DNA from 2 places in the Intestinimonas massiliensis (ex Afouda et al. 2020) genome. Region 1 is predicted to be linked to the other one. Evidence: riboswitches for the same ligand, from Rfam matches in the RefSeq annotation. Region 1 holds a riboswitch; the other holds the start of a gene.

Region 1 (10,227 bases):
GAGAGACGCCAAAATGCTTTTTGAACACATAGCTGAAATAGTTGGGGTCCAGATAGCCGGTCTGCTCGGCAATCCGGTAGGTCTTGTCCTCGGTACCCCGGAGGAGCTCGGCCGCCTTCTCCATGCGCACCACCGTCACATAGGCGATGAAGCTCATGCCCGTCTCCCGCTTGAACAGCGTAGAAAAATAGGCCGGGCTCAGGTGGAGGTGCTCACACAGCTTCTCCACCGACAGCTCGCTCTCGGCGTAATGCCCGGCGATAAAGGCTTTGGCCTTCTCCACCGTCCGCCAGGCCGAGTCGGTCCGCTGCCGGCCGATGAGCTCCCGGATGCGCAGGCAGCGCGCCAGGCACCAGGTCCCCAGCTCCTCTGGCGAGCTGAAGTCGGTGATCTGCACCGCACCGGTAAAGCCGGCGCCAAAGACGGCCTCCAGCTCCAGATCGGCCTCCCGGGTGAGCTTCAGCAGACACGTGAGCAGCTCCAGGAAGAAGAGGTGGCACTGGGACAGGGCCAGCCCCGCCCGCCGGAGCTTGTCCGCCAGGCGGTCCACCGCGGCGCGGATATCCTCCTCGCCGCCCAGCTTCACCGCTCCGGTCAGCTCCCGCTCGTCGTTTTCGTCAAAGGCCAGGCGGGCCTCCGCACCGGGCTCCAAATCTCCGATGTAGATGGCCCGGCCCGTACCCACCAGCACCCGGTAATCCAGCGCGCTGCGGGCCCCCGCCGCCGACTGGGACAGCTCCCCCGGCGAGCCGCAGGGGGCGCCTACCCCCACGGTCAGGGTCAAATTCAGATAGCTCTTGGCCAGCTTGCAGGCCCGGTCCAGCTCCTCAATGAGATCGTAGATGGGGGCCTCGGCCTGGGGAAAGCTGGCCAGGATGGCGATGGCGTCGTTGTAGAGGAACACCTTGGCGCAGCAGGTCCCCGCGCCCAGGTTCTCGTCCAAAAGCTGCTGCACCGACAGGGAGAGCAGCTCCCGCTGGGCCTGGGGCACGTCGAAGTGGGTGAGGGCCGCCGCCCAGGAGCTCCCGCTCAGGTCCAGGTCCAGCCGGGCCGCCCGGTCGTAGACCTGCCCGGCAGGGATGCGTCCCTCCAGCAGGTGGGCATAAAACAGCTCCCGCAGGACAGGCAGGCTCTCCTCATAGCGGCTGCGCAGGATCTCCAGATCCTGGCGCTGGGCCCGCTCGGTATCCAACTGGTCCCGCAGCTTGCGCAGTACCTCGGACAGCTCGGGGGCGTTGATGGGCTTGAGGATATACTCCGACACGTTCATGCGGATGGCCTGCTTGGCATATTCAAAGTCGTCAAAGCCGGAGAACACCACGAACTTGGCGGCCGGCAGCCGCTGGGTCAGGATGCGGCACAGCTCCAGGCCGTCCATGAAGGGCATCTTGATATCGGTGAGCACCACGTCGGGCCGGAGCTGCTCGGCCAGCTCCAGCGCGTCCTGGCCGTTTTCCGCCTCCCCCACCAGGGAGAAGCCCAGTCCCGCCCAGTCCATTTTCCGGCTGATGCCCACCCGGATATCCTCCTCGTCGTCCACCAGGAGCACACGATAGGGGTCCATGGGAGATTCCTCCTCTTTCATCTTACATGTAGTATACCACAGGCCGGGAAAAGATACAAAGGGCGCGCGTCCGTCGGATGCGCGCCCTTTTGCAGGTCGGAAGGCTTATTTCTTGACCAGGTATTTGCGCATGTCCAGCGCGCAGGCAAACAGGATGATGCCGCCCTTGATGAGGTACTGTAGGTTGGGGTCCACCTTCATCATACTCAGGCCGATAAAAATCAGCCGCAGCATGAGCACGCCCACCATAACGCCGCGGATCTTGCCGATGCCGCCGACGAAGCTGACGCCGCCGATGACGCAGGCCGCAATGGCGTCCAGCTCGTAGTTGAAGCCGGTGTTTGCGGTGTTGGAGCCAATCCGGGCACCCTCGATGAAGCCGGTGAAGCCATACATGGCGCCGGCCAGGGCAAAGACCAGGATGGTGGTCAGGAATACGTTGACGCCGGAGACACGGGCGGCCTCCTCGTTGGCGCCCAGGGCGAACATGTTCTTGCCGAAGGTGGTCTTATTCCAGATGAACCACATGATGAGCGTCAGGATAACGGCGAAGAGCACATACCGGGGCACCGGGGTGTCGCCCACGCGGAAGAGCTCGCCCTTGACAAAGTCGGTATAGCTGGCGTCCAGATTGGAGATGGCCATGCCCTTGTTGTTGCCCATCTGCACGTAGAGCAGCAGCAGGGTGTAGACGATGAGCTGGGTGCCCAGGGTGACGATGAAGGGATGGAGCTTGAACTTGGCCACAAAGAAGCCGTTGAAGGCTCCGAAGGCCGCGCCGATGAGCATGGCCACAGGGATGACCACCCAGATGGGCAGGGTGCCGATCTCCGGCCACATCTTGTTGGCCAGGTTGGCGGCGCTCTGGAGCAGGGAGGCCGAGATGCAGGCGGTCAGGCCCACGATACGGCCGGCGGACAGGTCGGTGCCGGTGAGCACGATGCAGCCGCCGATCCCCAATGCGGCAGGCAGATAGGCCGCCGTCTGGGACAGAATGTTGATAATGGAGGCGGGTTTCAGAAAGTTCGGGTTTACGACGGCTATGTAGATCACGGCGATGATCATCAGGATGAGCAGGGCGTTGTTCAGCAGCAGGTTGCCCACCCGCTTGGCATCCCACGCCTGCCGCTCCAGGGCCTTGGATTCTTTACTCATTGCGGCTTCCTCCCTCTTAAACATATTTGGCAGCCAGGGTGAGGATTTCCTCCTGGCTGGTATTTTTAGCGTCAACCTCTCCGGCTAGCTGGCCGCCCGACATGACCAGGATGCGGTCGCAGACGCCCAGCAGCTCCGGCATCTCGGAGGACACCATGATAACCCCCTTGCCCTCGTTGGCCAGATCGATGATGAGCTGGTAGATCTCATACTTGGCGCCCACGTCGATGCCGCGGGTGGGTTCGTCCAGCAGCAGCACCTCCGGCTTGGTCAGCAGCCAGCGGCCGATGATGACCTTCTGCTGGTTGCCGCCGGACAGCGAGCGGATCTGGGTCTTCTGGCTGGGGGTTTTGATGTGCATGGCCTCGATGGCCCACTTGGTGTCTTCCTCCATTTTCTTGTCGCTGAGGCAGACGCCGCCCACCAGATAGTTTTTCAGGTTGGAAATGACCGTATTCTCCCGGATGTCCCGGATGCCGAAGATACCGGTGGCCCGGCGCTCCTCAGTGAGCAGGGCAAAGCCGTTTTTAATGGACTCCCGGGGGGTCCGGTTCCGGATGACCCGGCCATGGAGCTTGATGGTGCCGCCCGCCTTGGTCATGGCGCCGAACAGATTCTCCAGCACCTCGGTACGGCCGGAGCCGTCCAGGCCGGCGATGCCCAGAATCTCCCCCTTGCGGAGCTGGAAGGATGCGTCCTTTAGGCGGGTGTACTTACCCGCCAGGTGCTCCACCTCCAGGATGACTTCGCCGGGCACGTTGGTCTTGGGCGGGAAGCGGTTGGTGAGCTCCCGTCCCACCATCAGCTTGATGATCTCCTCCATGGTCAGCTCCTTGGCCGGCCGGGTGGCCACCCAGGTGCCGTCGCGCATGATGGTCACTTCATCGCTGATGCGGAGGATCTCCTCCATTTTGTGACTGATGTAGATGATGCCGCAGCCCTTGGCCTTGAGCATATTGATGATGCGGAACAGGTGCTCCACCTCCACCTCCGTCAGGGAGGAGGTGGGCTCGTCAAAGACAATGACCTTGGCGTCGTAGGAGACGGCCTTGGCGATCTCCACCATCTGCCGCTGCGACACGGGCATGGCAGACATGGTGGTGCTGGGGTTTACCTTGACCTCCAGCTCGTCAAAGATTTCCTTGGTGCGCTTGCGCATGACGGCCTCGCTGACCATGATGCCGCCCACCTTGGGGTAGCGACCCAGCCACAGGTTGTCCTGCACGCTGCGGGTCAGGGCCTGGTTGAGCTCCTGGTGCACCATGGCCACCCCGTTCTCCAGGGCCTCTTTGGAGCTCTTGAAGTTGACTTCCTTGCCATCCAGGACGATGGTGCCGCTGTCCTTGTTATAAATGCCGAACAGGCACTTCATCAGGGTGGACTTGCCTGCGCCGTTCTCTCCCATCAGGGCGTGCACCGTGCCGGGCCGGACCTTCAGGGATACATTGTCCAGAGCTTTGACGCCGGGAAATTCCTTGCTGATGCCTTTCATTTCCAGCAGTGCCGGCTGATCCATATGCTTCCTCCTCTCCATGGCGCTCCCCGGAGGAGCGCTGCTGTGTGGAGCCGCCGCGCCGGGCGCATCCCGTCCGGCAGGCGCCCGGCGCCGGGGCTCCACGGCGTAAGCGGGGCTGCCAGATGGCAGCCCCGCTCGTCCGTTGGTGTGTTCGGTTGGGGCGATGCGTACTGTTTTGTATCCGGGTCTGCCTTATTCGGCGGTGTACACGCCGTAGGGCACACGGATCTTGGCCACGCCCTCGTCCACGTTCAGGTCGCCGGTGTTGTCCATCAGGGCGGCGCCGTCCTTGATGTTGCCCACCAGGGTGGTAATGGTCTCGGCCATGCCGGCGGCGTCCTGCATGATGGTGCCGGTCATCTTGCCCTCGTCGATGGCCTGCTTGGCGGAGGCGATGGCATCCACGCCGAAGACGGGGATGGTCTTGCTGCTGCCGTCGCCCAGGTTGTAGCCGGCGGTCTGCAGGGAGGAGATGGCGCCCAGTGCCATGTCGTCGTTGTTGGCAATGATCAGCTCGACCATGTTGCCGTTGGCCTCAGAGTACTCGGCCAGGATGGTGTCCATGTAAGCCACGGCGGCGGCGGCGGACCAGGCGCCGTTCTGGTCAACCTGATACTTGGTATCCACGTCGCCGGCGTAGTAGGCCAGCGCGGGCTTGCCGGCCTCGGTCAGGACGGTGTCGGCATCCTCCACGCCGAACTGGGTACGGGCCTCGGCCTCGGCGTTGCCCTCCTGGCCCTTGAACATGACATAGGAGATGACGCCGTCGCCGTTCAGATCCACGGCCTCATAGTTCGCCAGCAGGTACTCGCCGATGAGCTTGCCCTGCATGTGGCCGGCCTCGGGGGCGTCGGTGCCCACGAAGGCGCACTTGTCATAGCTGTTCACCACGTCGTCGGAGACCTCGCGGTTGAAGAAGATGATGGGAATGCCGGCGTCCTTGGCGGCGTTCACAGCGTTCTGGGCGGCGTCCGGGGAGGACGTCTCCACGATGTTGACGATCAGCAGGTTGGCGCCATTGGCCAGCGCGGTGTTGATCTGGTCGGTCTGCTGGGACTGGTTGCCGGCGCCGTCAAAGTTGTCGTAGTTGACGCCCAGGGCGGTCAGCATCTCGTCCATATTGTTGCGGACGCTGGAGATGTACACGTCGGAGTAGTTGTAGTAGAACACGGCCACGTTCAGCTCACCGGCCTGAGCGGGCTGGCTCTCCGCAGGAGCAGAGGCGGAGGGGGAGGGAGAGGCGCTGCTGCCGGAGCCGCTGCCGGAGCAGCCGGCGAAGGCGGCAAACATGAGAACGGCTGCAAGAACAAGAGCAAGTTTCTTCTTCATCGTTTTTCCTCCTAAATGATACATATCGTTTTTTGCAGGGTTCCATCCGCTGGGGAACGTCTTTCCCCGGGACGCCTCTATTGTAATCGGCCGGGCGGGAAAAGACGATAGAAAATTCTTTGCTCTTCTAGGAAAAAACTTTGCTTCCATGACAACTACGGTGCATAAGTTTCTTCATTTTTGTCGTTTTTGCCTAATATTGGTGGAATGTAACGAAGGATTCCTCCGCGTGTTCCGCATAGCGCGCCCTCAGAGTGTACCCGTTCGTCCTACCCTGCTGCCGGGCGCGCGGGGAGTGAGGAGGGATGCTTCATGGCAAGCGGACAGACCGCGCATTACGGGCTCTCCCAGTGGGAGCCGGAGGACAGTTTTTTGCGGGAGGAGTTTAACGCGAACTTCTCCAAGATCGACACGGAGGTGTTCAGCAAGGCGGAAGCCGTGACCGGGACCTACACCGGGGACGGGGAGTCGGAGCGGATCATCGAATTGGGCTTCTCGCCCACGGCGGTGCTGCTGCTCCGCAATACCGGCGCCAGCAAGGACAGCAGCAACTATTACGGGGGCCTGGCCCTGCGGGACCACCCCGTCCTCCTGCCCACCGGGGCGACGGTGCTGGCCATCACCGGCAGCGGCTTTTCCGTCCACGTCGGCGGCTCGGCCAGCATCAGCAATTCCAACGGCAGCGGCTCTCTGTTCCACTACCTCGCCTTTCGCTGAGCCAGAGGCGCGCCGAGCAAAAGGCCCGGACCGGCGATGGCCGTCCCGGGCCTTTTTTGTCCCGGCTGGACGGGAAGCTGCCCCGCGTCTGTTCGGAATGACTTGAACGGGGGGCCGAAAATGCATGGTTGACTTTTCCTCTGCCTGCGGTATAATCAAAAGGGTCCCGTCTGAAAAGGCCGGGACCCTTTTTGGATATCTTCAAATTTGATATGCCGCATCATGTCCTCGGGTAGGAGCTGCCGTTCAGGCAGGCCCGGGGATGAGGGAATCCGGTGAAAGTCCGGAGCATTGCCCGTTGCCGTATGCGCTTGAGGCTGTCGTTCGTGACGTGAGTCGGTCATTGGGGAAACCTGAGAAGGCGGAACGACAGACGGGGAGGGTTTCCAGGGTCAGACCTCCGGATGGCGCGAGCCGGAAGACCTATGATGCTCGAAGCCGGAGGCGCGCCGCGCGCCGAGGGACAGGGGCCCACGCGAACAGACGGACGTGGTGAATCAAAGGATTCACCACGTCCGTTTTTTGATGACAGAAGGGGGAGCGATTGGATGAAACGATTCAGTCAGAGAGGGCTCAGCCTGCTGCTGGCCCTGGCGGCAGTCATCTGCCTGGCCAATCCGGTCTGGGCCGCCGGATCGGACGACGCTCTGGAGGCCGCCCTGGCGGACACCGCGCAGTATGTCTGCGCCGCCGTACCCGAGCCCCGGGTGGGCTCCATCGGCGGAGAGTGGGCGGTGCTGGGCCTGGCCCGCAGCGGCTATGCGGTGCCGGAGGGGTACTACCAGAGCTACTATGACGCGGTGGAGGCCTATGTTAAGGCCCGGAACGGCATCCTCCACGACAAGAAGTACACCGAATATGCCCGGGTCATCCTGGCCCTGACCGCCATCGGCCGGGATGCCCGGGATGTGGCGGGCTATGACCTGACGCTGCCCCTGGGCGACTACGACAAGACCGTCTGGCAGGGAATCAACGGTCCCATTTGGGCTCTGATCGCCCTGGATTCCGGGGACTACCCCATGCCGGAAAACCCCGCGGCGGAGACCCAGGCCACCCGCCAGATGTATCTCGACCACATCCTGGACCGCCAGCGCTCCGACGGCGGCTGGAGTCTGGCGGGGGAGGACGGCGCGGGCTCCGACCCGGATGTCACCGCCACGGCGCTCCAGGCCCTGGCCAAATACCAGGACCAGCCGGCCGTGGCCGCGGCCACCCGGGAGGCTCTGGCCTGTCTGTCCGGTCAGCAGGACGGGCAGGGCGGCTTTGCAAGCTGGAGCACCAGCAATTCGGAGAGCGTAGTGCAGGTGCTGGTGGCCCTGTGTGAGCTGGGGCTTCCTCTGGATGACGCCCGCTTTGTCAAAAACGGCTCTACTCTGCTGGACAATCTGCTGCTCTTCTACCGGAGGGGAGCCGGGTTTGTCCACACCGGCGCGGGCACGGGCTCCAGCCAGATGGCCACGGAGCAGGCGCTCTACGGTCTGGCCGCCGCCCAGCGGGCCCGGGAGGGCCGCAGCAGCCTCTACCGCATGGGTGACGCGGCCCCTGCGGCCGGAACGTCGGGCTCTGCGCCGGAGGGCGGCCCGGCGGGCAGGGACCCGGCGGTACGGCCCCAGCCGGTCACCGCCCCCGGCGTCACCTTCCCGGACCTCTCCGGTCATGCCGACCGGGCTGCCGTGGAGGCTCTGGCCGCCCGGGGCATCATCACCGGCGGCGACGACGGTCTGTTCCGCCCCGACGGTGCCATGACCCGGGCGGAGTTTGCCACCATCGTGGTGCGGGCCCTGGGCCTGGCTGCCGGCCCCCTCGGCGGGGAGACCGTCTTTTCCGACGTGGCTCCGGAGGCGTGGTATGCCCCCTACGTGGACGTCGCCTACCGCCGCGGCATCGTAAGCGGCGTGGGCGACGGCAAGTTCCGGCCTGACGGCACCCTCTCCCGGCAGGAGGCCGCCGTCATGGTGGCCCGGGCCGCCGGACTGTGCGGTCTGGATACGGCGCTGGACGCCGCCGCCGTGCGCAGCCTGCTGGCCTCCTTCTCCGACTATGTCACCACGGCGGCGTGGGCGCGGGAGAGCCTGGCCTTCTGTTATCAGGAGAACATTCTGGACCCGTCCGACCTGGCGATCCGCCCCGCGGAGGCCATCCGGCGCTGTGAGGTCGCCCGGATGCTCTTCCGGATGCTGGACCGGGCCGAACTGCTCGTATAGGAGGCACAGCATGTGGTGGAACCGATCTAAGCGGCAGATTCTGATCCTGGTGCTCCTGGCGGCGGTGCTGGCCGGCGCCTTCTGGCTGGGCGGCAACGCGCCGGGCAGCCGGGGCTGGGCACCGGAGGCTCCGGCGGCGCCCTCTGCCAGCGCGGCACAGACGGAGGTCCTCCCAGCGCCGTCTGTCAGCCCCACTCCTGCCCCCTCAACAGCTCCCACCGTCACGCCGGAGCCGGCGGAACCCCCGGAAGCCCTCCCCGTGTCCCCGATGCCGGAGGAGATGCCCGCAGCACCTCTACCGATGCAGACACCCGCGCCCCTTACGCCGCCTCCCTCCGCCGGTGCGGGAGCCTCAGTCCTCCAGGGCATGGGGGGTACGGACCCGTCGCTCGCCGCCCCGGCGCCGGAGGGAAAGCCCCAGCCGGTGGACCCCCAGGACGCGGCTTTCTCCGACGTGGCCCACACCTGCACCCTCTCGGTCCGGTGCGACACCATTCTGGACCACCTGGATTGGCTGGACGCGGAGAAGGCCGAGCTGGTGCCGGAGGACGGCGTGATCTTTCCGGAGACCCAGGTCACCTTTTACGAGGGAGAGAGCGTCTTCAACCTGCTCCAGCGTGAGATGAAGCAGGCCAAGATCCACCTGGAGTTTGAAGAGACACCCCTTTATCACTCCGCCTACATCGAGGGCATCCACAACCTCTATGAATTTGACTGCGGCGAGGGGTCCGGCTGGACCTACCGGGTCAACGGCTGGTTCCCCAACTACGGCTGCTCCCGCTACCAGCTTCAGGAGGGGGATGTGGTGGAATGGCTCTACACCTGCGACCTGGGCGCCGACGTAGGTGCCCTCTCCTCCGTCGGAGGGGCGTAACATACCGGGCGGCGCGGCAGACCCCCGCGCCGCCTTTTTGAAATGGACTGATGCGTTTGCAATCCAGAGATGCCTTTTCCAGCTACCACCCGGCGGTGAACTTTCTTTATTTCGGCCTGGTGCTGTTCTTTACCATGTGCTTTCTGCATCCGGCCTGCCTGCTGCTCTCCCTGGCCGCCGCCCTGCGGTACGCCGTCTGCCTCAACGGGCGCCGGGCGGTGCGGCGCAGCCTGCGCTACCTGCTGCCTGCGGCGCTGCTGGCCGCCCTCATCAATCCGGCCTTCAACCACCAGGGGGCCACGATCCTGACCTACCTGCCCTCGGGCAACCCCCTGACGCTGGAGAGCATTGCCTACGGCCTGGCTGCCGCCGCCCTGCTCTCCGCCGTGGTCACTTGGTTTTCCTGCTATACGGCGGTGATGACTTCCGACAAGTTCGTCTATCTCTTCGGGCGGGTCATCCCCGCCCTCTCCCTGGTCCTCTCCATGGCCCTGCGGTTCGTGCCCAGGTTCCAGGTCCAGGCCCGGGCGGTGTCTCAGGCCCAGCGCTGCGTCGGGCGGGACGTGTCGGACGGCAGCCTCCTACAGCGCCTGCGCAATGGGGTGACCATCCTCTCCATCCTGCTCACCTGGTGCCTGGAAAACGCCCTCGAGACGGCGGACAGCATGAAGAGCCGGGGCTACGGTCTGCCGGGGCGAACCGCCTTTTCCATCTATCGTCTGGACGACCGGGACCAGGCCGCCCTCTGGTGGCTGGGGGCTCTGGGCGGCTATATCCTGTCCATGTGGGGGGCGGGCGGCTTTGCCTGCCGCTACTTTCCCACCTTCCGCCTGGCCCCCCGGGACGGCTGGAGCCTCTCCGGGCTGCT
Region 2 (10,227 bases), on a different contig from region 1:
GAGCAGCCCGCGGGAGGCGGCGAAGGCCACCGCTTCCGCCCCCCAGTATCCGTCGGGCACGTCGACGAAGGTCTCTGCCCCTCGGATCAGGGCCACGGAGGCCGAGCCGGGCAGCAGCAGATAGGCGGTGCCGTTCGCCACCAGGGATTTTTTCAGCGGGGCGGCGGCGTCATCCGCCCCCACCAGTGCGGGCACCAGCCCCGCCTCCGCGGCGGGGAAGGCGACCCGGATGCCGCCGGGCAGGGTCTCCACCGGCTTGCCGTCCACCAAGACGGCGACGGTCCGGACCCCGTCCGCCCCCTGTCCCACCGACACCGACACCGTCCGGCCGCCTGCGTCGGCCAGTGCGGCCAGCGCCCGGCTGGAGAGGTCCACCTGCGCCAGTCCGGTCTCAATCCTCAGGCCGACCCCGGTCTCCCCGGCCAGCCGCTCCACCGCCGTCCGGGGCAGCTCCACGGTGACCTGGTCCGCCCGTCCCGAGACGTCGGGCCGGATGATAACACACCCTGCGCCGCCGTTCTGGGCGGCGTCCAAAGCGGCGCGAATCTCTTTTTCCGTCACCGCCGCCTTGGCCTCGCCGGTTTTGTCTGCCACCGCCTGAGGCTCCAGAACGGCGCTGGTGTCCGCCGCCCCTGCCGAGGAGCTGCCGCCCCAGGACTCCGAGCCGTACTCGTCGTGGTAATTGTCAGTGTAGAACCAGATCACCTTGGCATCCCGCGTCAGCGAATAATCCCGGCAGCCGATGTCGGCGGTGGTGCCGTTGACCATATACAGCCAGCCGGAATCCTTGCTGCCGTGCCCGAACTCCTCCTCGTCTCCAATGGAGCTGATGTACCCCGGCGTGCTCTCCACATAGTCCACCCCCGCCTGGGTCAGGGCGGCGTCCAGGGCGTCGAACACCGACTGACCGGCCCGCAGCGCCACAGACTCGTCAGCCAGGACCACCTGATAGGCCGAGGCGTTGTGCTTATAGGTGTATTTTCCGCCGCAGGCGCTGTCGTCGTGGGTCAGCACCTTGACGGAGACAGTGATGCTCCTGCCGCTGTCTGCGCCGGGCGCGGCGGCCAGCGAGACGCTGATCTTCTGGCCCGTGTGGGCCTCAGCCTGGGCCTCCGTCACGGTAAAGGAGCCGGTCTTGCCCACATACCCGCTCTTGCTCACGGTGTAGGTGTAGGTCCCGGCGGGCAGGTCATAGCGGAAGGGAGCCGCCGGCGTCTGCTCCGTCTCCTCCCGCAGGACGGTCACCGCCGCGTCATCCGGGATGACCGCGAAGGTCACCGGGCCGTGTTGGGCCCAGGTGGCCTCGGCCGTCTCCATGGCCCGGTCGGAGAAGTCAAACAGCCGGAAGGGCAGCCCCGTCTCCCCGTACCGGAGGGCGGCGATCAGGCCGCGGAAGCCCTGCTCGGTGGAGAAGGAGTTGGACGTGGGCCGGAAGCCATCCAGGGTGTCGCTGACATAGGTCAGCAGTCCGTCCACCAGGGAGGGCTGGCCCTCGCCTGCCGTCACTTCGGCAGGGTCGATACCCAGCGCGGCAAAGGCCATGGCGGCCAGGCCGGTGGAGGCGGCGTTCCCCATGCCGCCGTCCGCCCCCTGGCAGGCCCGCACCTTGGCCAGGGCCCCGTCCACGGCCTCCTTCACCAGAGCGTTGCCGTCACAGTAGGGGGCCAGCGCCAGCAGCATGGGCGTGGCCCCGTCGGGGCCCCAGGATGTATTGCCCCAGGAGTCCTGGCTGTCCACCGCCGCCTGGATCAGGTAATCCATCTGCGCCTGGGTGGCGTAGCCCTCCCCCTGCTGGAGCGCCAGAATGACGTAGGGCAGGGTATACGGATTGGTCACGCTGGCAGCCTTGCCGTCCACCAGGGCCGTCAGCTTGGCCACCACGTCCACCTCCCGCAGGTCGGCGGTAACGGTCTTCCGGGCGTCGTAGCCCAGGGCCCGCAGGGCAATGATGTATTTGGCCAGATCGCCGGGCGCGTCGGTAGCGTCAGCCTTGGCCAGGAAGGTATCCAGGCAGGCCTGCACCTGGTCCGCGGACAGTTTGTGGCCGCGGTCCGGCCAGGCGGCGGCATAGGCAGCCAGATCGGCGGCCAGCCAGGGGCCATTGCCGTCGCCCGCCACGCCGGAGGCCGCATACCGGGCCGCGATGTTGTCCAGGACCTCCCGGGCCCCAACCGGGGTGACCGTCACTGTAAATATCTTAGTCAGGCTTTCCAGCCCCGCAGCCGAAAGGGTGGCTGTCAGTGTAACGGTCTGCTCCTTGGCCCCCCGCCGGACCACGCCGCTGCCGCTTATAACATCCGGTGCGCTGGATGTCCAGGTAATGGAGGACAGCCCGCTGGCCCCGGTCTCCGGTAGATCCAGGTCCGCAGAGACCTCCACCGTGCTGTCGCCGCCCCCCAGCCGCAGGGCATCCCGGTCCGCCTCCAGCTCGGCTGCGGTCAGGGCACGGCTGATCCGGACGGTGTAGGTTTTGGCGGACAGCCCAGTGCCCTCCGGCGGTTCTACCACCATTCGCAGCACGTTGACCGTGCCGCTCCAATCCAGGTCCCTGAGTATAATCCAGCTATCCCCCTGCTGGCCTGTGACCTGCGCCGCCGGCTCCGCAGCCTCTCCCAAATAGATGGAGACCACCGCATTCCCAGAGGCGCGGGCTGCCTTCACCTTGACCATTGACAGCGTGGTGGGAAAATCGTAGAGGGCGTATTCTGTCTCTGCGGGATCAAAGTCTATGGACCCGGTGTAGCTCTCCATCAGGTCCGTCACGACCAAACTGGTCAGCTCGTTGGCCGGGCTGGGCTGCATCGCTGCGGCCAGGGCTGCCGCAGCCTTGATCAGTTTGTCGGCGTCCGAGCCGGGGCCATAGAGGGCGCTCCCCTTCTCCGCGACATACTCCAGCCAGAGCCCCATATAGGTCTCATCCAGCCCGCCGATCAGCGTTTCAGCTTCCGCAACGGCCTGCTCCAGAGCCGCTTTTTCCGGGTCGGAAAAGGCGGAGGTGTCCCATGCCTTGGCCTGCTCCAGGGCGGTCCGGGCCTCGTCCAGCGCATCTAGGAACTCGTAATCGTAATAGTGCATGGCATTCCCGCTCCAGACCCCATAGAGGCTGTAGCGGAAGGTATACGTATCCCCTTCTGTAACCGGATCTGCTCCGATGCCGGCCGGGGCGTCAAAGTCGCCATTGATGGCATAGGACCAGCCGGGGTACTGAAAGCTCCCCTCCTGGACCTCGGTCCCCAGCGTCTCGTTGATGGCGCTGATGCCCGATACCCAGCCGATGCCCGTCACAAAGCCCTTGTCCAGCCCAACGATATCCAGTCCCTGGTCCTTCTGGGCCTGGGTCAGCACATCCTTTACGGTGGACCCGGCCGGCACCGTCACTGTCACCGGTCCTGGCAACGGCGACTGCACGCCCAACTCCGCCAGCATTTCCGGCTCTGCAACGGCGCGGATATTGACCTCCAGTGTGACCGTCACGTCCTCCGCCGCAAAGGCGGCGGCGGGCAGCAGACTCAGGGTCAGCACCAGCGCCACCAGCAGAGCCAAAGCCTTTTTCATCCTGTTTTTCATCGCGCTCTCTCCTTTTTCGTCTGGGCGGAGCCCGCCCAAAATATAAAATGCCGCGGCAAGCATATGCTTGCCACGGCCGTTTTTCCGCAACACCAGAGCCCCGTCCCTCCACGGGGCGGGTCGTTTTTGTAGGTCTTCTGACTTGCGTTTAGGGAGCGTCTGCTCCTGCGCCCGCATCCCGCCTTCCCAGGTCTCCCCAGTGACTGGCTTTCGCCAACGGATGCGGCCTCCACGCTTACAGCGGCGGTTACCGTCCGGTCTGCACGGTCTCCCGTGTTCCGGTTCCCTTGTCCATCTCTCCCGGTGCCGGGCCAGGGCCCACGCCCCGAAAGAGCCACAAGAACATCTCTTTTTTCTTTTTCAATTGTCGGTCCAAGCGGGATGGGCCCAGAAGAGCCATCCATCCTTTTCCAGTATACACAGTCTGCGAAGGGATGTCAATGCCCTTTTGCGCCGCCTAGACCAGCAGAATATACAGCAGCATGGCGACCAATCCCACTCCCGCCAGCAGCAGGTCGAAGGAGAAGGTCTCCCCCACCAGGAACCGCCGGGGCTTGCGCTCATATGCGCCGAAATTCTCATCGTGCTTAGGCACAAAGATGCCGGGAGCCTTGGTAAAGAGGATGCGCTCCCCCAGAAAGACAATGACGTCCCCCACCGAGGCCGCGGCCCGGGCGCAGAAGGCGCCCAGGAAGGCCAGGGCATTCAGGGCGGGCCGGTACACCAGCTCCTCCAGGTCCAGCCTCTGCGGCCAGCGGTTGAGGTAGACCTCCCCGCCGCTCTCCCGCCGCATCAGTAGCCCCCGGATGACCGCCAGATAGACCAGCGCGCCGATGCCCAGTGAGATGCAGGCCCCCTTCAGATTGGTCAGGGAGAAGTAGTGGAGGGTCTCCTCCAGGTGGTCGCCGTGCAGGAACTCCGCCGCCCAGACGGCGATGGGCTGCATGGTAAGGGAGGGGGTCACGCCCAGCGCCAGCAGCACCCCCGCCCCGCCGGTCAGGGCCGCCGCCGTGCCCGCAGACCAGTAGGGCTTCGGCGCCGCGTGCTGGCCCCGGGCCTTGGGGGAGAGAAAGATGCACACAAAGAGCTTGGTCATATAGGCTGCCGTCAGGCCGCCGGAGATCAGGAACAGCCACTCCACCACACGGTAGACTCCGGCGTCCAGACCCGCGTGGGTCAGGGCGTGGATGTACTCCACAATGCTCTCGTGGAGCAGGGTCTTGCTGACGTATCCGGAGAAGCCGGGCACCCCGGCGATGGAGCAGGCCCCCACCAGAAAGACCGCCTTGAGCCAGGGCTTGTCGCGGCCCCAGCCCCGGATGTCGTTGAGGTTCAGGGAATGGGTCCCCAGATAGACCACCCCAGCCGCCACGAAGAGGACCAGCTTGATCAGGGAGTGGTTGAGCATATGCAGAATGGTGCCCCAGGCCGCCAGGGCGTTCTCCCCGCTGAGGAGGCCCTGCATGGCCACTCCCACCAGGATAAAGCCGATCTGGGACATGGATGAGCAGGCCAGAGTCCGCTTCAGGTCCACTGAGAAGACGGCCAGCACCGCCCCCAGCACCATGGTCACTACCCCCAGCAAAAGCACCGCGTCCCCCCAGGGCGCGTCGGCCCGGAACAGGTTCCGGGCGATTACCAGAATGCCGAACACGCCGCTTTTGGTCAGGATGCCGGACAGCAGGGCCGAGGCCGGGGCCGGCGCCACCGGGTGGGCCTTGGGCAGCCAGATGTGCAGGGGGAACATGCCCGCCTTGGCTCCGAAGCCCGCCAGGCAGCAGCCTCCCGCCACATAGAGCGGGACCTTCTTCTCCTCCGGCAGGGCGGCGGCCAGGCCGGCCAGCGCCCCAATCTCCAGGGTGCCCAGCAGGTCGTACAGCAGGAACAGCCCCACCAGCAGGGTCATGCCGCCGATGACCGCCACCGCCAGATAGGTGTTGGCCGCCCGGAGGGCCTCCGGGGTCTCGTTTTGGGCCACCCACACGTAGGAGGTGAAGGACATCATTTCAAAAAAAACAAAGAGGGTGATGAGGTCAGCCGCCAGAAAGACCCCCATCAGGGCCCCCAGGGTCAGCAGCCAGAAAAAGTAGTAGCGCTCCTTGTGCGCGGCGGCGGCAAAGTATTCCCGGCTGGCCAGGCCGGTGGCCAGCCACAAAAAGCCCGCCACCAGGACCAGCAGGGTACGCAGGCTCCCCGCCGCCAACCGCAGTCCCAGGCCGCACACGCCGGGCAGGGCGGCCCCCGCCCCGTCCGCCGTCAGCAGCAACAGGGCCGCCGCCAGCTCCACAGCGGGCACGATGCGGACATACCAGTCCCGGCCCGCCGGGCTCCGCTTCCCCAGGGGAAAGACCGCGAAAGCGCCCAGAATAGGGAAAAGCACCAGAAACAGCAGCAGATCGGTTTGCATGTTCTCTTCCCCCCTTACAGCAGCCCCTGGCTGACCTGGGTCAAAAAGCCGATAACCAGGTTGGAGCACAGGGCCAGCACCACGCCCATGGACGTCAGGAGCACCAGCGGCACGGTCATGGTCTTGTCCGGGTCGTGGACCTTGGCCAAGGCCTCGGCGTCCAGCTTTCCCACCGGGAAGTAGGCCCGGACCACCACTGTCATCAGATAGAGGGTGGTCAGCAGCGTGGACAAAATCAGCGCCCCGATGCCCACGTAGGCCAGTTTGTTCTGGGAGGCCACGGCGGCGGTGGCGATCATCCACTTGCCCGCGAAGCCGCCCAGAGGAGGCAGGCCGATGAGGGCAAAGGAGGACACGGTGAAAGCGGCGAAGACCACCGGCATCACCCGCCCGAAGTTTTCCAGATCGTAGACGTACTCCCGACCGCTCTTGTGGAGGATGGCGCCGGCGCAGCAGAACATGGTGATCTTGACCACCGCGTGATAGACCATATGGGTCAGTCCGCCCAGCAGCCCGGCGGGAGTCATGATGGTAAAGGCGAAAAGGATGTAGGACAGGTTGCTCACCGTGGAGAAGGCCAGCCTCCGCTTCAGGTGGGGGGTGCGCAGGGCCCGGGCGGAGCCGTAGACAATGGTGACGATGGTGGCCGCCATGACCACCGTCTGGGCCCAGGTGCCCCGGAGAAAGTCGGCCCCGAAGCCGAAGTAGATGAGCCGCATGACGGCGAAGGCGCCCGCCTTGACCACCGCCACGGCGTGGAGCAGGGCGGAGACCGGGGTGGGGGCCACCGAGGCGTCGGGCAGCCAGCGGTAGAAGGGGTAGATGGCCGCCTTGACGCCGAACCCGAGGAAGGCCGCCACAAAGACCACCAGCAGCGTCCGCTCGTTGCCCGCCACCCGGGCGGCGTCCAGAATGCCGCCGTAGGTAAAGTTCAGGTGGCCCGCGCCGTAGTTGAGCAGGAACACGATGCCGATGAAGGCAAAGGCCGCGCCGGACAGGGAGTAGATGAGGTACTCCCGCCCGGCGTACCGGGCCTTTTCGTCGGCGGCGTGCATCACCAGGGGCAGGGTGGACAGGGTCAAAAGCTCATAGAACAGGTAGAGGGACAAAAAGTCCTCCGAGTAGGCCACGCCCAGCACCACGCCGTAGGCCATGAGCCAGAAGGAAAAGAACCGGTTCTCAGAGCCCTCGTGGGACATGTAGTCGATGGCGTACACCGTGATGATGGGCCACAGGGTGGAGACGATGGTCCCGAACACCATGGACGCCCCGTCGATCCGCAGGGAGATGGAAAACACGTCGTTGAACCGGACCATGATGCAGGCCAGGGCGTCGCTGCCCTGGACATAGGTGACGCCGATGGCGGCAAAGGAGAGCGCCGAGGTGATCAGCACCGCCGTCATCAGGTAGAGGTTGCGTGTTTTCCGGCTCTCCGGGTGCAGGATCAGCAGACCCAGGCCCATCAGCACGGGGAAGAGGATGGGCAGATTGAGAAATCGAAGCATGCGTGCGCCTCCTTTCCGGCGGAATTCAGAACATCTTGGGGATCAGCCCGCCCAGCCAGCTCATGAGGGGGCCGGGGAACAGGCCCAGCAGGACGGACGCCGCCGAAAAGCACAGCATGGGGGCCAGCATGGTTTTTCCCACTTCCTTCCGCTCGCCGCTGAAGTCTCGGCCGGGGAAGAAGCCCGCCGTGACGATGGGCAGCAGGTAGCCCGCCGTCAGCAGGGCGGAGAGGATGAGCACCACCAGCCCGGCGATGCCGAAGGCCCGGGAAGCCCCCTCCAGCCCCGCCGTCACCAGATACCACTTGCTGAGAAAGCCGGGCATGGGCGGGATGCCAATGAGGGACAGGGCGGCCAGGGTAAAGCACCACATGGTCACCGGCATGCGGCGGCCGATGCCCCGGAGCTGGTCCACCCGGGTACGGTTGGTGGCAAAGATGACGGCCCCCGCCGCCAGGAAGAGGACGTCTTTGGCCAGGGCGTGGAACACGAGCTGGAGCAGAGCGCCCAGCACGCCCGCCGGGGTGAACAGAAACAGGCCGAAGAGCACGTAGGACACCTGGCTGACGGTGGAGTAGGCCAGCCGCCGCTTGAGGAGCTTCTCCCGGTAGGCCAGCATGGAACCCACAAAGACGGTGCACAGGGCCAGAGTGAGCAGCACATACTGGGGCCAGGTGCCGGAGAGGAAATCCACGCCGTACATATAGTAGGTGATGCGCAGGATGGCCAGCACACCCCCTTTGGTGATGACGCCGGACAGCACGGCGGAGGCGGGAGCGGGGGCCACCGGATGGGCGGCGGGCAGCCAGGCCTGCATGGGCATCATGCCCGCCTTGCACCCGAAGCCCACAATCATCAGGAAGTAGACGACGAGCAGCATGGGCCGATGCTCCGCCGCCTTGACCGGGTCGATGGCCCCGCCGTGGATGAAGTCGGGGGTGGCCATGTAGTAGGCCACGAAGAAATAGCCCGCCAGGGCCATGCCTGCCCCGAACACCGAGTAGCCCAGATACTTAAAACCCGCCCGCCGGGAGGCGGCAGTGCCGCTGTGGAGCACCAGGGGCACGGTGATGAGGCTCATCATCTCGAAAAACATATAGAGCGTCACAAAATTCTTGGCCATGGCCAGCCCCGCCAGGATGCCCAGGGTCATGGTGTAGAAGCCGAAGAACTGCCGGTCCCGGCCCTCATGCCGGATGTAGGGGAAAGCAAACAGGGTGATGGGGGCCCAGATGCAGGTGATGAGCACCAAGAAGAACTTGGCCAGCAGGTCGCTGCGCAGGGCCAGGTGGAGCCGGCCCTGGATGGTCAGCAACTCCACCGTCTGCTCCGGCGTCAGGCAGACGGCGCATACCAGCCCGGCGGTGACCAGCATGAGGGCCAGCACCAGCCGGTTCCGGACCGATTCCTTTTTCTGCCGGAAGACAAATATGCCTCCGGCCACGGGCGCCAGGATGGGCAGCAGCAACAGCATGGACACTACCTCGCAAACCTCAGATCAGCCGGATTCCGGCCTCGATGATGTCGGTGATGGGGTGATAAAAGATCCCCAGGATAAAGATGCTGGCGGTAAAGACCGCGGCCGCCGCGGTAAAAGGCCGGTCAAAGGCCAGCATTTCCGGCGTGGCGTCGGCCAGAACGGCGCGCTCATCCGCCGGGTCCGGCCGCATCCAGATGGACAGCAGGGCCGGGATGTAGTACAGCGCGTTGAGCACCGTGGACAGGGCGATGGTCAGCAGCGTCACCGCCGTCCGGTTGGTGGGCAGGGAGGCGCTGGCAAAATACAGCTTGGAGACGAAGCCGCCGAACAGCGGGATGCCGATCATGGACAGAGAGCCCACCGTAAAGCCGATCCCGGCGGCAATGTCCCGATAGGCGCTGCCCCGCAGGTTCTTGAGGCTGCGGTGGTGGCCGCTGACGGCGCTCAGCCGCCCGGCGCAGCAGAACAGCAGGGGCTTACAGCAGGCGTGGACCAGAATGTGGAAGCAGGAGGCCGTCAGGCCCGCCGCGCTGCCCAGACCGATGCCCATAAAGATGTACCCGATCTGCGCCACCGAAGAGTAGGCCAGCATCCGCTTGACGTGGTACTCCCGCATGGCGCCCAGGGAGCCGAAGATCATGCCCAGCAGGCCGAAGAGCAGCACCACGTTGGTCACACCCAGCTCCACCATGAGCTCCATGGAGAACACCCGCACCATCAGGGTCATCATCAGCACGATGTATCCCTTGAGCACCAGCCCCGACAGCAGGGCCGAGGAGGCAGTGGTGGCCCCTCCGTGGGCGTCGGGCAGCCACAGGTGGAAGGGGAACATGGCGCTTTTGATGCCCAGCCCGGTGACCATCAGCCCGGCGCACACCGTCAGGGGGACCCGGTATTCTCCCGTCTCCGCCAGCCTGGCCACCGCCTCGGCCATGGAGGGCATCAGCAGGTAGCCGGTGATGGAGGTGAGGATGGCCAGACCGATGAGAAACAGCCCGGAGCCCATCAGGCTCATGAAGAGATACCGGATGGTGGCGATGAGGTTGGGTCCGTTGTCCTTGGCCATGACCAGGGCGCAGGCGGCGATGGTGCTGATCTCAATGAAGACATAGCCGGTAAAGGCGTCGTTGGTATACACCAGGGACAGCAGGGCGGCGTCGGTCAGGTTGACCATGACGAAATAGAACCGCTGCTTCTCCGGCAGCACGTCGTGAAACAGGTCCCGGGACCCGCCCACCAGGGCAAAGAGCAGCACCCCCGCGAACACG

What was found. Region 1 has a riboswitch for cobalamin ahead of BN2154_RS01840 (S-layer homology domain-containing protein). Riboswitches for the same ligand answer to the same signal wherever they lie in the genome.
Region 2: another riboswitch for cobalamin. It lies ahead of BN2154_RS14540 (S-layer homology domain-containing protein); the one in region 1 lies ahead of BN2154_RS01840 (S-layer homology domain-containing protein).

Annotation. Positions count from the first base shown of each region.
Region 1 covers NZ_LN869528.1:331,097-341,323, forward strand. The annotation lists gene BN2154_RS01815 (response regulator) at 1-1,564, opposite strand, end outside; gene BN2154_RS01820 (galactose/methyl galactoside ABC transporter permease MglC) at 1,670-2,719, opposite strand; gene BN2154_RS01825 (sugar ABC transporter ATP-binding protein) at 2,736-4,235, opposite strand; gene BN2154_RS01830 (galactose ABC transporter substrate-binding protein) at 4,428-5,564, opposite strand; gene BN2154_RS01835 (hypothetical protein) at 5,877-6,281, shown strand; cobalamin riboswitch at 6,487-6,724, shown strand; gene BN2154_RS01840 (S-layer homology domain-containing protein) at 6,830-8,485, shown strand; gene BN2154_RS01845 (DUF4430 domain-containing protein) at 8,496-9,359, shown strand; gene BN2154_RS01850 (energy-coupling factor transporter transmembrane component T) at 9,410-10,227, shown strand, end outside.
Region 2 covers NZ_LN869529.1:2,199,548-2,209,774, forward strand. The annotation lists gene BN2154_RS14540 (S-layer homology domain-containing protein) at 1-3,567, opposite strand, end outside; cobalamin riboswitch at 3,682-3,920, opposite strand; gene BN2154_RS14545 (complex I subunit 5 family protein) at 4,025-5,974, opposite strand; gene BN2154_RS14550 (complex I subunit 5 family protein) at 5,989-7,479, opposite strand; gene BN2154_RS14555 (complex I subunit 5 family protein) at 7,505-8,953, opposite strand; gene BN2154_RS14560 (complex I subunit 5 family protein) at 8,973-10,227, opposite strand, start outside.